DNA from 4 places in the Solibacillus sp. FSL W7-1472 genome. Region 2 is predicted to be linked to each of the others. Evidence: riboswitches for the same ligand, from Rfam matches in the RefSeq annotation. Region 2 holds a riboswitch; each other region holds the start of a gene.
What was found. A riboswitch is a leader RNA that binds a small molecule or an ion and turns the genes downstream of it on or off. The one in region 2 is predicted to bind cobalamin.

Region 1 (3,517 bases), 1.5 Mb from region 2:
CTTACTTTTCCTTACCCTATTTACCGGTTACTTTATTCCAAGTTCCATCCAAAAAGCACTTTTTTAGCTATTATTAACATTTTGAATATGTTTTTACATTTGGTTAATATAGGATATTACGGAGTGAATGCAAATGACAGGACAATCGCTTGCATTTCACTGAATTTTCTGTAAAATTAAATCAAGTTCTATTCATTCCCCGAATGTTTTGGTCGCACTTAACATTTTCAGAGGATTGGATAGGGCTTTTCTTTATGATTTACTCACTGGCTAAATAAACGGAATTGTTTCGCCTATTTGGTATTTTACTGGTAAAATAAATGAAATAGACTGAAAACGCCATTCATTTTCGAGGAATACCGAATTCAAATAAAAGGCTACATTAAAAGTTCATATCACTTTTAATGTGGCCCGTTTACGTAATTTTATTTTACGAATTTCATTTCTTGAGGACTTTTCTACTTGGCTACTAAAAGCGCTGCCGCTTCCTCCAACGTCACCATATTCGTAATCATCGAACAAGCTGCATCAAGAATCGGGAACGCTAGAGCAGCACCCGATCCTTCTCCAAGTCGCATATTCATATGCAGCATTGGCTCTAACCCTAGAAGCTCAGCTGCGATTTTTGCACCGGGCTCTTCCGATAAATGTGACGGAATCAAATACGCTTTCACATTCGGATTTAACTTATAGGCGATTAATGCGGAAACCGTTGAAATATATCCGTCAACAACGACCGGTACACGATTCGCTGCGCCTGCAAGGAAGATTCCGGCCATCCCGCAAATTTCCAGACCCCCTACTTTTGCCACAACATCAATCGGATCTTCGGCGTTCGGCTCATTCAAGGCAATCGCTTTTCGAATGACTTCGGCTTTATATTCGATACCGCCAGCTCCGACACCAGCTCCAAAGCCTGTTACTGCCAGTGGATCACAGCCGTGAAGCACTGAAAGCACCGCAGCACTCGGTGTCGTATTCCCGATACCCATTTCCCCGGTACCAATGAGATTGATACCGTTTTGGATCGCTTCTGTTGCGACTTCAATTCCTACTTCAATTGCTTGAATCGCTTCTTCTCGGGTCATTGCAGGACCTTTCGCCATATTGTCTGTCCCGTATTTGACCTTTTTAATGATTACCCCAGCATCTTGAGGTAAATCTTCTTTGACACCGATATCTACCGGGATGACTTGTGCATTCGAAATTTTCGCAATCGTACACATCCCTGTCGTCCCTTTCGGAAATGATAATGTTTGGAAAACCGTTGTACTTTGCGGATTTGGCGTTACGCCTTCCTCATACACCCCGTGGTCTGCCGCCATGACGATCACCGCTTTATTATCGATTTTAGGCGCAAGGTCACCCGTAATTGTGGCGATTTGCAGAGCTAGTGATTCGATCTTCCCTAGGCTTTGCGGTGGTTTGGCTAAAGAGTCTATGTACGTACGTGCTTTTTCTTCCATTTGTCGGTCGATTTCTTGAATTTGATCAATTGTTTGCTGTAATAATTGCATGTTTCGTTTCCCCCATCTAAATGTATTTTTGACAATAAAAATAGCCTGCAGTTTATTCGATAACAAATAAACTACAGACATATCCAGTGTCTATAAACAGTAAGCATACTTAGGCAGGTCTCCTGGCTCAGATTCACAATTTCATAGCCCCTTCCCAGATGTAAATCCAGTGGGTTTTGCTATGAAACTCCTCTATACAGTGTTGGGATTACGCTAAAGCTTTTCACTTTATTCCCTATTCTCCCTTAACGGGCACCTAATGCTTGATGAATTTACCATTACTTTACGACGAACGACTTTTTTCGTCAAGGATGATTTTCAATAAGCAGGAATTAAAACGTTTTCTGATTCAGAATTCCTTAAATATAAAAAAAGTCCACCTCCTGAGAATGTTGACTCATCAGAAATAATAATACGTTCGGGTTTTGTTTCTTTAATGTTCTTAACATCGAGACATGCAGAGGTTTGTAATGTGCATGCGAAATGAGTACGATATCAATATCCGGTAAGGTAATTCATCCAACAAATACTTTTCTGAATTTTCCCTTTTATCTCAAGGAAGTTTCATGTATACTAATATAAAATTGAATAGAAATAACTAGGGGAGTCCAATAAGTTGGGCTGAGAATGAAACACGTTGAAGTTTCTTGACTCTTGGGACCTGATCTGGATCATACCAGCGTGGGGAAGTTAGCATCGTATTATAGTAATACTACTTCTGTATACATATTAGCCGGGTCCGACCATTTATTGGACACCGGCTTTTTTATGTACTTCATAAGCTTTTTTAAGCTCCTCACTGTTGTGCTCTATCTCTTGTCCTTATATTCAAAAAAGGAGAGATTTATTATGTCTATGTCACCATCTTCATTAAACGAACAAAGTATTTCCATTATGTCTAACTTTTCAGGTAGCAATAAAGTATATGTAACAGGCTCTAGACCTGACATTAAGGTTCCAATGCGTGAAATCGAGTTAAGCCCGACAACTGGTACGTTTGGAGAAGAGGAAAATCCTCCAGTACGTGTGTATGACACCAGCGGACCTTATACAGACCCTGATTATTCTGTCGATATTACAAAAGGTCTCCCTGCCCTTCGCAGTACATGGATTCAAGAACGTGGCGATGTGGAGGAATATGATGGTCGTGAAATCAAGCCTGAGGATAATGGTTATAAAGATAAAAACGATCCTCGTACTAATCATAACGTGTTTCCTGGTTTAAAGCGGAAACCGTTACGGGCTAAAAAAGGGAAAAATATTACACAACTTCATTATGCACGAAAAGGAATTATCACGCCTGAAATGGAATTTATCGCAATTAGAGAAAATATGAAACCTGAATTCGTACGGGATGAAGTTGCAAAGGGTCGAGCGATTATTCCTTCTAATATCAACCATCCAGAATCAGAGCCCATGATAATAGGTCGTAACTTTCATGTAAAAATTAACGCGAATATTGGCAATTCTGCTGTTTCATCTTCCATCGAAGAAGAGGTTGAAAAAATGACATGGGCAACACGTTGGGGTGCTGATAATATTATGGACCTATCAACAGGTAAAAACATTCACACAACACGGGAATGGATTATTCGAAATTCGGCTGTTCCTGTCGGTACCGTACCTATTTATCAAGCACTAGAAAAAGTAAATGGTGTTGCTGAAGACCTAACATGGGAGGTTTACCGTGATACATTGATTGAACAAGCCGAACAAGGGGTGGATTACTTCACCATTCATGCAGGTGTTCTTTTACGGTATGTTCCGTTAACAGCAAAACGTTTAACAGGTATTGTATCCCGAGGTGGATCTATTATGGCACAATGGTGTCTTCACCACCATAAAGAAAATTTTTTATATACTCACTTTGAAGAAATCTGTGAAATCATGAAAACTTATGATGTTTCCTTCTCTTTAGGGGATGGCTTACGTCCTGGTTCCATTGCAGATGCCAATGATGAAGCTCAATTTGCGGAATTAGAAACTCTTGGAGAACTAAC
Region 2 (3,517 bases):
TCTTTTCCGTCCCGGCTTTTCATCGCATAGCTTTCGTAGAACTTCGAAGCACTCATGAATGAAGGAAACCGGAACTTGTAGGAATAGGCTTTTTTGTACATTTGTTTAATAAAGTCCATCGAGTACAATTCCAAAAATTCTTTTTCGTAATAGCCTTCATCGACTAAATAACGCACTTTTTCCTCGATATCGATAAAGTAGCGTAAACGGACATTCACGTCTTCCAGGAAATAGCGGCGTGTTGCTTCTTTGTCTTTCGCCAGATCCAATTCACCGGTAGCACGGTAACGGTTTAGAATATCGTTATTTAATTTTAAATATTGTTTCATATCGATGCCTCTTTCCAAATGGAGTAGTAGTAATCTGTAATCGCTTCATAATTCGCCGGAGTTCCTCGCATTTCCACTTTTTCGATTAACGGAATTCCGTATTGTGCAGCTAAAAGGTCACCTGCACGGCCGAAAAAAGCATGACCGAAATTACGGTTTCCGCTTACGATAATTCCTTTGCATAGATCAAAGTTCGCAGTCATGAACTGGTCGACGATAGGGGGAACAGAGCCTAATCCATCCGTATACGTAAATAGTAGATACGGTTCATCCATTTTCTCTACTTCCGCCAAATCCTTTGCGGGCAAGCCGAGTTTTTGCACAATGGATCGTACATTACCAGTTCGTGAAGCAAATATGATCATGCGGTCATTTCAGAAATGCGATCGATAATTGACGTCGGCTCTGCGATAAATTCACCGTTGATTTCAAATAACGGCACAGACAAAAAACCTGCATCGAGTACTATTTGTTTTGCGCTCTCATCATGATCAATATTAATAATCTCGACCTCCAAGTTGGCAGCATCGAGCTCCGATTTTACCCATAGGCATTTTGGACAAATTGTTTTCGTATAAAGTTTCATAATAGAACCCCTCGCTATTTAAATATTACTAGTAATTGTGATGCACATGTCATGGGGGAACATGCAGACAAAACAAAAAAAGCTATCCCGGAAAACAGGATAGCTTGAAATGGAAACGAGTAAAAGAGCGCCTCCATTTCCTATTCCCCGAAGAAATGTACGTAGTTTTAACGCGGCAGGTCTCCTGGCTTTGCTTCATCCGTCAGACATACCTTCCCATGCATTGCACAGTGGTCTATTCGTCTTCAGTCAGCATTTACAGTTGCGGGGACAGCGTTGGATTCACACCAAACTTCCCTTTTAAACTACATTTAGTAGTACCGTGATAAAAAAACACAATATATAGTTGAATTGAGTATAAGCTTTAACAACATAAAAGTAAAGAGCCTAAAGAAAGATAACATAAATCCATTAAGAATTCTAGAAAACTCCCTATTGAAAATAAAGAAAAAATATGGTTTTGTTATAACTGTATGTAAATAGATTTTATAAATGAGAAAGTTGGTTGAATATGTCGATTCAATTAAAAATTAAGAAAACCCACCCGAATGCTGTATTACCGAAACAGGCACGGGAAGGGGATGCAGGGATGGATTTAAGTGCGGTTGAAGAAAAAGTTTTATTGCCTGGTGAATACGCATTAATTAAAACCGGTCTTCAAATCGAACTGCCGGAGGGAACAGAAGCGCAAGTACGCCCTCGTAGCGGATTAGCACTCAAACATGGGATTACGGTGTTAAATAGTCCAGGTACCATCGATGCAGGCTATCGCGGTGAAATCGGCGTGATTTTAATCAATCACGGGAAAGAACCTTTTACGATTGAGAAAGGAATGCGAATCGCCCAGCTAGTCATTCAATATGTTCCGCAAGTTTTCATTGAAGAAACAGACGAGCTGTCGGTTACGGAGCGCGGTGATAAGGGCTTTGGTTCGAGTGGAGTGAAATAATGAAAAAAGCCTGCTGTCGGATGAACACAGGCTTTTAATCTTCTTTTTTCCACTTTATGTAATTGTATGACGTTTGAAAAACAAATACGATCACGAGCAACAGCGTAACAAATATAAAGTTAGCGGAAAACCTTTCAAAATAATAAATGATCGCTAACGGAAAAATACAAAACGGGATTGAATAAATCGTGCGTAAAAATTTACGGCGATATGATAGGCCATGATAGGCAAACCTAAATCCTTTATCCACTTTCGGCTTTTTCCGGAAATACATAGACAAGACAAGTGTCGTAATTGAAATCACTAATAATATGAATCCGTACTGAATTAAAAAATCTAAATCAACCATATTAGTTTCCTTCCTCTCCTTTTGACTGAATATCGATCTGTGTCACAATTTTTGAAATTGGTAAATACGAAAGTTCACAATTATAACGCCCATCAGGTAGATCTTTGTAAGTACCGGACTTTATGTTATAAAGATTATCTTCAATCTTTACTTCAGTCGTATCAATACTTCTCCCATGACCGTTTACAAAGTTGATTTCACAAATCCCCTCCGCAAATTTCTGATTGCCCGCTTGTAGATGATAAAAATCATATCCATAAATACCCGTTACAATCAGCATGAACAGCGTTAGCACACCAAGCATAAACGTATTCATGTTATAGGGGGAGGATTTCTTATTTACGAACTGCCGTATAAAAAAGAAAGCTGCAATGATGAATAATAAAGTGAAAATTATTAGAGCACTGTAAAATCCAATGAGCACCATCATTCCCTCCTTTAGAATTTATTACCTAATTTACGGATAAGTCGGGAAAAAGTTTCAGAATTATATCGCGATTTGTTTTATTGAGATAATAATGTGCTTAAAACAATCGACACTTTTTTCTAATAGGTACTAAGTATGCATAAGGATAAATAGAAACGTTTATCCGTTTAGAAGGTGATCAATCAATTTTAGTCGAATGGATAAGAATCATAGTAGAAAAAATAGGATGGAGGCATTGTATGCGAAGCGTGCAAAGTGTGTTGTTTGAGAAGTTTTTAATACTGCGCGGAACAAAGAAAAAGTTTATGGATTTGCGTCTGCTCGATGATTTTATTGCAATGAAGCATAACGAGAAATCGTATGAACTCGATGCTAAATTCAGAGATCAGCATCAAATAAAGAAAGACGAATTGAATGGCATTCACTATTACACAATTAATGAACAGCAAACACCGGAAAAGGTCATCTACTATTTCCACGGCGGAGCGTATATTAATGATCCACTTATTTTCCATTGGCGTTATTTAGTAAAGCTTGCACAGGAGACAAATTTCACGATTGTTGTGCCAATTTATCCGAAGCTACCTAAACATACACATAGAGAGTGTTTTGTTGCCATCCATGACTTATATGATCATCTCGGTTTAAAATACGATGCACCGTTTATTTTTATGGGGGATTCTGCTGGAGGCGGGTTGGCAATGGCGTTGGCTCAGGATGTAAAGCGATGTTCGAAAAAGCAGCCGCAGCATATTGTTCTACACTCTGCTTGGCTAGATGTACGAGGGGAAGACCCGCGCTATAAAGAACTTGAAAAACTCGATCCGATGCTTGGAGTGATAGGCGCACAGGAGCTTGGCAGGTTATGGGCGGATGG
Region 3 (3,517 bases), 1.1 Mb from region 2:
AAATACCCTTTGCTGCTCGCCGCCGGATAAAAACTCCAAGTATTGATTTTTATATTGCGAAACACCTGTGCTTTCCATCGCCCGCTGTACCGTCGTTTCATCTTCTTCCGTCCAAGATGAAAAAAAACCGCTCTGATGAGGGTAGCGTCCTAACGAAACCGCATCATATACACTGTTTGTAAATGCGCTTGCATTTAATTGGGGGAGTACGGCCATCTTTTTCGCTAATTGCTTGTTATCATAGCTTTTAAGCGGTTTCTCTTCAATGAAAATTTCGCCTGTTTCACATTTCAGCACACCACTGATCATCTTCAGTAATGTCGATTTTCCACTGCCGTTTGGACCAAGAATCCCGAGAATTCTTCCTTTTTCCACGTGAAACGTCATATTTTTCACAACTGTTTTCCCACCGTAACCGCCGGATAGATTATTTACTTTTAACATTATGCAACAACCTTTCTACGTTGCTTGAAGAAGATATAGGCAAAGACAGGTGCTCCAATAAAGGAAGTAATAACACCAATCGGCAGTTCAATAGGGGAAATAATTGTACGTGATACTAAGTCACAAATGACGAGCAGGCTTGCACCGTTCAAAAACGACAATGTCAATAAATGTCGATGGTCTGCTCCGATTAGCAGGCGAATCATATGCGGTACTACTAATCCGACAAATCCAATTGTCCCGGATGCAGCAACAGCCGCTCCTGTTAGAATGGAACCACCCGCCAATATCATATACTTGCTGCGCTTAACATTTACCCCTAAATACTGGGCACGCTCTTCTCCATAAATCATCGCATTCAATTCACGGCGAGTCAGCCAAATAATTGCTGTACCAAGCACCATAAATGGCAGAACCATCCGGACATATGGCCACCCTCGCATCGATACACTTCCTAGAAGCCAGCCGATGATTTCTCGTAGCTGTTCACCAGTAAGTGCGACCATTAAGGAAATACAGGACCCTAAAAACGAGCTGAAAATAATTCCCGTCAAAATCAGCGTCTCCATTTTCATCGAGCGGTCAACAAGTCTGGCAAATGTCAGGACGATGATCATCGTACATGCAGCTCCAGCCATACTGAATACCGGCAAAGTGAATACACCGAGCACCGGTATGGAAATGCCTAAAAAGATTGTCATTACCGCACCTACCGAGGCCCCTGATGAAATACCTAATGTGTATGGATCTGCCAAAGGGTTTTTAAGCAACCCTTGGAATGCTGCCCCCGCAATTGCTAAAGAAGCCCCGATTAATGCGGCTAAAATGACGCGTGGCATTCGGATTTTCCACAAAATACTGTATGCAACCGGATCTGTTGTTTTATCCCACAATGTCGAAAACGGAATATTAACTGACCCGAACGAAATGCCAATCCATATACTGCTTAAAAGCAATCCAATCGATAGTACATAGGCGATTGAATATTTTTTATTCATTGAATACCTCTGGATAAATTGCTTCCCCAATTGATTCAATACCTTCTACAATACGCGGACCTTGTCGACTTGTCGTATCGCTATCGACTAATTTCACATTGGCGTTTTTCACAGCATCCATTTCTGCATATGCATCATTTTCCTCGATTGCTGCCAAGTCGTTTTCATATGTTACTAAAATGATATCCGGATTGCTCTTTACAAATTGCTCCGAGCTGTACTGCGGCCACCCGAGTTCCGGAACGGCATTTTCTACATTTAATATATCAAGCATTTCACTAATGAACGTCTCCTGTCCAGCAACATATAGTTGCGGATTTGTCCCAACAACAACAAATACGGACTTCTCTTCCAGGTCGGCTACTTTCACTTCAATTTCTTCAATCCCCTCTTTAATGGAGATGATCATTTCTTCTGCTTCTTTTTCTTTATTCGTCAAATTGCCAATTTGTTCAATTGTTTCATATGTTTCTTCAAATGTTTTCGCATCTTTTACAACAAATACAGGAATTCCTACTGATTCAAGCTGAGCAATCGCCTGTTCATTGAAGCTGTACAATCCCGATTCATGTGCGACAACTAAGTCGGGCTGCAGGCTAATTATTTGTTCTAGATTAAATTCCATGCCGCCAACTGATTCTTTAGATAATGCTTCTTCAGGATATGTATCATTGTCGTTCACAGCAATAATTTCATCGTTTAACCCTAGTCCGAATAAAATTTCCGTATTGGATGGAGCCAATGTAATAATGCGCTCTGGTGCTTTTTCAAGCGTGATTTCTTTGTCCAAGGCATCTTTTATAGTTACCGGGAATTGTGCTGCTTCAGTTATTTCTGTATTGTCTTTTGCTGATTGTTCATCTGTTGCTTTTTCCGAGTTGCATGCCGCCAATGTTAATGTAAGTAATGCTGCGGAAGATAGCAGTTGCCATTTTTTCAAAATAATAACCTCCAAAATTTCGTTGTATAATTTTCTACAAAAATAAAAAGCTTCCTACTAAAATTGAAGGAAGCTTTACGTATGCAAATAAAATTCAATGGAAAAAGAATTTATCCGCCACATCCTATCCTCGTAGGTTTATTTTAGGGCATTATAAAGGCAGGTCTCCTGGCTTATGCATAACGTTGATAAGCGCCTTCCCGAAAGTTTTTCAGTGGCATACTGCTCTCAACTAGCATTTACAGTGGCGGGACCGCATCGGAATTGCACCGATTTCCCTTTTACTCCTTACTCTATCAGTGAGCAAGAACCTTTATCGTCCATATAAAATTAATAGCTCTATTATAGCTGATATTCATAAAAATGTGTGCTCAATCGCCAAAGTTTCAGATAATTCTTCTTATTTCGCTGAAATTACGAATAAAAGAACTGCTTCCCCCTTTGCTTTTAAGCTTTTTCAATTGCCGTTTCAGCTAAACGTTTAATCGTAATGTCATCCATTGGCGGATTGTGCAGACCTGCACGGACATCACGGTAATAGCGTTGAAGCGGATTTGATCTTTGCAGGCTTTTTGCCCCAACAAGACGCATCGCTTTATCGACAACTTCAATTGCTGTATTTGTCACTACATGTTTCGCAATATTGATTTCATTGACTAGTGTCGCCTTTTTAATCGGGTCATTATATAGTCCCGCAACTCCGTAAAGCGTAAAGCGCGCTCTCGTCAACGCCAAATCCATTTCGCCAATCAGCGTTTGTACATTTGGCAGCTGGGCAATCGTTCCTTGAATACTGTTGGGGGAATGGCTATTCGCAAAATTAACTGCGTAATCGCGTGCAGCCTGGGCAATGCCTAAATAGGTTGCCGGGATAAGCAGCAACCAGCCGTTCAGTTTAAATCCGGTTGAATAATTCGGTAATTCCACTAAGTTTGTTTTATCAACTCGTACATTATCGAGCACTAAATCATCGCTTCCCGTACCACGCATTGATGCAACATCCCATGTATTTTCGACCGATACCCCTTCAGCCGTTTTCGGAACGAGGAAAAATCCTAGCTGTCCCTCATCTTCAATCCATGCCGAAACTAAAAAATAGTCGAGGTCCGGTGCACCGCTCGTATAGTTTTTACGT
Region 4 (3,517 bases), 410 kb from region 2:
CTAACAATTTGCGATACAAATTTACCTCATCATACTGTGATGGCAGTTCATCCAGCACTTCATTTGATACAACTATTATTGTAGCACCTTGCTTCCGCCATGTTAGCAATTGCTTTTGCAGTGATTCGATACAATTATCGATGTACTCGCTATTTTCATTTTTTTGTTCATATGTATACAGTACATTCGAAAGCCATGTTGTCACACATTCAAAAAGCACAACATCATTATTTGAAAGCTGCTCGATCGTAAAAGGAATCTGTACTTGCATTTCCACTGTGTTCCAATGGGCGTTCTGATTTTCGCGGTCTTGCTGATGGCGGATAATTCGTTTTTCCATTTCCTCATCAAAGGATACACCTGTCGCGACATAGTAGAGCGTCTTTTCTTCACCTAACTGCCTAGCAAATTTTTCTGCAAAAGCACTTTTGCCGCTGCGCACACCACCGGTTATAAAAATCAATCGTATCCCCCCTTATATTTATCAATTACGCCGAGGCGTAATTGCGTCCGTATTCGGCTTTGCGCTGAAGCGCAAAGAATTCATCGCCGAAGTCGTGACATCCGCCGGAAGCCAATTAATTTCATTCAGCGATATCCGCTGAATGAAGTTAATTGAAAAAGACATGCCTAAACTTAGGCATGTCCTTCTATTCTATACTTATTTAAATAGTTCCGGGTATACTGATTGTGCCATAATTTCAACGGCTTCACCAATACGCGGTCCAGGACGGGACATAATATCTCCATCGACCAGATAAACTGCCTTTTCTGAAACTGCCTGTATTTTATCCCAACCTGTGCGTCCTAGAATCTCGTCAACTGCATTTTCCATATAGGTTGCCGGTGTAATAATAATTTCAGGATTACGAGTAATGACATCTTCTTCCGTCACACTAATCCAGCTCGTCTGATCAGCAAAAATATTTTCAACATTGGCGTGATCCATTATTTCCTGCTGGAACGTACTGCTGCCGGTAGTCCAAAGATCCGGAGCTGGCGAAACTTCATAATATGCTTTTTTCTTCGTATCAATTGTCGCTGTTTTTTCTTGTACTGTTTTGATTTGTGCTTTAATGTCGGCTACAATTTCTTCGCCTTTTTCTTTTACATCCATTACTTCGGACAGTTGGATAATATCCGTATAAACATCATCAAATGTCGCAGCCGAAGCAATTACAAATACTTTCAAACCTGCATCTTCCAATTGGGCAATTTGTGCTTCCTCCCCAATTGTATAGGCAACTACGACATCCGGATCCAATTCCAGAATTCGCTCTGCATCGATGACAGTAGAAGTCGACACACGTTCAATTTTTTGTGCGGCTTCCGGATATGTATCATATTCTGTTGCCCCGATAATTTGTTCACCGACACCCAGCTCAAACAAAATTTCTGTATTGCTAGGCTGCAGGGAAATAATCGTTTCCGGTACTTCATCGAATGTTACTTCAACACCACGATCATCAACAACTGTATACGGTACACCTTCACTTTTCGAACCGGCCTGCTCTTCTTTTTTCACATCATTTTCAGACTTTTCATCATTTGATCCGCATGCTGCTAATAAGAATGTTGCCGCTAAAGCAACGATCCATTTGTTCTTAAATTTCATTTGTTGTAACCCCTTTTTTCTTTTTCGTCGGATAAGATTTTGAGATAAATGGAATTTCCTCTTGTTGATGCTGCTGATTCATATAGACCGCCATGACAAAAAACACATTGGCAAGCAGCCCGAGAAAATCAAACAAAATTTCATCCACTTCTCTTTCCTCGCTCACTTTATGTAATGCCCTGTAAGACTTTTTCGCCTCACTGCGGCAAATATGCAGTCTTGCTGCACTTTCGATTCCTTGTGGCAGTACAAACTGCTGAATCGCTTCTCCAACTTCACTTACATAAAAATCGTATCGATCGCTTAGCCATTGCAAATCCTCAAATGTAATGGCTAATTTACCTCTTACCGAACCATTGACATGATAAGCTAACGGTTGGATTCTCCTCAAATCTTCCAAAACGAGCTGACCGGAAGCATCATCAACTAACGTCGGAAAGACTGTACCGATTCGCGTTGTTAAAGAATCGGTGCGGATTTCATAGTCGACGCAGCATGATTTTTCCCTCATAAACGGATAACAGGAAAAACGGATATCCTTTTTCATAAAATTCTCCTCACTTCAAGTAGTGCCTCACGAAATTACGAGTGTACGAAAAAAAGCCACCCAAGAAAATGGATGGCTTCAAAAATCAAAAAAGAGTGCTGCAAAAGGATGCTCATTCGATCAGTGACTGCCGTACATTCTCTTTAATTCCGAAGAGGGATGTTACGATAAGAAAAAGATTGGTCTCCTGGCTCTGCGTTTCACTTTACTCATAAGTACCTTCCCGCTATATTAGCAGTGGTCTCACACTTATTTTCATCAACGCTTACAGTTACGGAAATAGCTTCGGATTTACACCGAATTCCCATTTATGCATAATGCATCTTTTTCCTGCAAATTTATTCAATTTGTCTTAATCACTTTAGCATATTAACAGAAATATGCAATGGAAATTTACAAACAATCCGGACATTTGCCATAAATCTCAAATTTGTGTGCTTCTACAGCATAACCCGGCAGCTTTTCACCGAGCATTTCCATCGGGCAAACAGACAGTTCCTTTACATTCCCGCAATCACGGCAAATAAAATGGTGGTGATGATGATCCGACTCACAATGCATACGGAAGTTACGCTCACCGTTTAATTCTGTTTCTTCTAGAATATCAAGCTCCACGAAAGTAGCGAGGTTACGGTAAATTGTATCGAAACTCATCCCAGGGAAATCTTTTTTCAATACTGATAACAAATCACGGGCAGTCAAATATTTGTCTGTAGCTGCAAACATACCCAAAATCAACTCTCGTTTATCCGTCTTTTTATAGCCATTATCCTTTAATATTTCCCACGCGCGCGCTGCATTCACAGTATCTCTTCCCCTTCCGATTTAATTGTGAATTTCAAAACAAGCTTTTTGATTAAAATTACTAATAGCAAGATCAAAATAGATGTGACAACAATTGTTCCACCCGGTGCCAAGTTCAGGTAAAATGCAGAAATGAGTCCGATTACTACTGCCAGCTCTCCAAATACAATCGCTAAAATAATCGCCTCTTTAAAACCGCGAGCTAAACGCATCGCTGCAGCTACCGGCAATGTCATTAAGCTTGAAACAAGCAAAATCCCGACAATACGCATACTTGCTGCGATAACGAGTGCGACAACGATCATGAACAATAAATGAATCCATTTCGCAGGTAAACCGCTCGCTTTCGCATATTCCTCATCGAATGACAATACGAAAAGCTCTTTAAAAAATAAAACTAAAAATAATACAACTACGACTGCAATTGCCAGCACAACATATAGATCCTGACGTGATACAGCCGATACAGAGCCAAATAAATAGCTCATTAAATCGGTATTAAATCCGCTTGCAAGTGATATTAAAATGGCACTCACACCGATTCCGCCCGA

Region 1: another riboswitch for cobalamin. It lies ahead of cobT (nicotinate-nucleotide--dimethylbenzimidazole phosphoribosyltransferase); the one in region 2 lies ahead of MKY07_RS07840 (glutaredoxin).
Region 3: another riboswitch for cobalamin. It lies ahead of MKY07_RS02770 (ABC transporter substrate-binding protein); the one in region 2 lies ahead of MKY07_RS07840 (glutaredoxin).
Region 4: another riboswitch for cobalamin. It lies ahead of MKY07_RS05750 (hypothetical protein); the one in region 2 lies ahead of MKY07_RS07840 (glutaredoxin).

What each region holds. Positions count from the first base shown of each region.
Region 1 is NZ_CP150208.1:3,114,688-3,118,204, forward strand. It holds gene cobT (nicotinate-nucleotide--dimethylbenzimidazole phosphoribosyltransferase) at 459-1,517, opposite strand; cobalamin riboswitch at 1,612-1,792, opposite strand; TPP riboswitch at 2,108-2,222, shown strand; gene thiC (phosphomethylpyrimidine synthase ThiC) at 2,373-3,517, shown strand, end outside.
Region 2 is NZ_CP150208.1:1,612,996-1,616,512, forward strand. It holds gene MKY07_RS07830 (ribonucleoside-diphosphate reductase subunit alpha) at 1-329, opposite strand, end outside; gene MKY07_RS07835 (class Ib ribonucleoside-diphosphate reductase assembly flavoprotein NrdI) at 326-652, opposite strand; gene MKY07_RS07840 (glutaredoxin) at 691-915, opposite strand; cobalamin riboswitch at 1,072-1,255, opposite strand; gene dut (dUTP diphosphatase) at 1,427-1,864, shown strand; gene MKY07_RS07850 (ATPase) at 1,899-2,213, opposite strand; gene MKY07_RS07855 (hypothetical protein) at 2,215-2,637, opposite strand; gene MKY07_RS07860 (alpha/beta hydrolase) at 2,880-3,517, shown strand, end outside.
Region 3 is NZ_CP150208.1:552,524-556,040, reverse strand. It holds gene MKY07_RS02780 (adenosylcobinamide amidohydrolase) at 1-444, opposite strand, end outside; gene MKY07_RS02775 (iron ABC transporter permease) at 444-1,442, opposite strand; gene MKY07_RS02770 (ABC transporter substrate-binding protein) at 1,435-2,382, opposite strand; cobalamin riboswitch at 2,523-2,712, opposite strand; gene MKY07_RS02765 (acyl-CoA dehydrogenase family protein) at 2,830-3,517, opposite strand, start outside.
Region 4 is NZ_CP150208.1:1,201,625-1,205,141, reverse strand. It holds gene MKY07_RS05760 (bifunctional adenosylcobinamide kinase/adenosylcobinamide-phosphate guanylyltransferase) at 1-463, opposite strand, end outside; gene MKY07_RS05755 (ABC transporter substrate-binding protein) at 662-1,615, opposite strand; gene MKY07_RS05750 (hypothetical protein) at 1,605-2,162, opposite strand; cobalamin riboswitch at 2,322-2,504, opposite strand; gene MKY07_RS05745 (Fur family transcriptional regulator) at 2,556-2,966, opposite strand; gene MKY07_RS05740 (metal ABC transporter permease) at 2,963-3,517, opposite strand, start outside.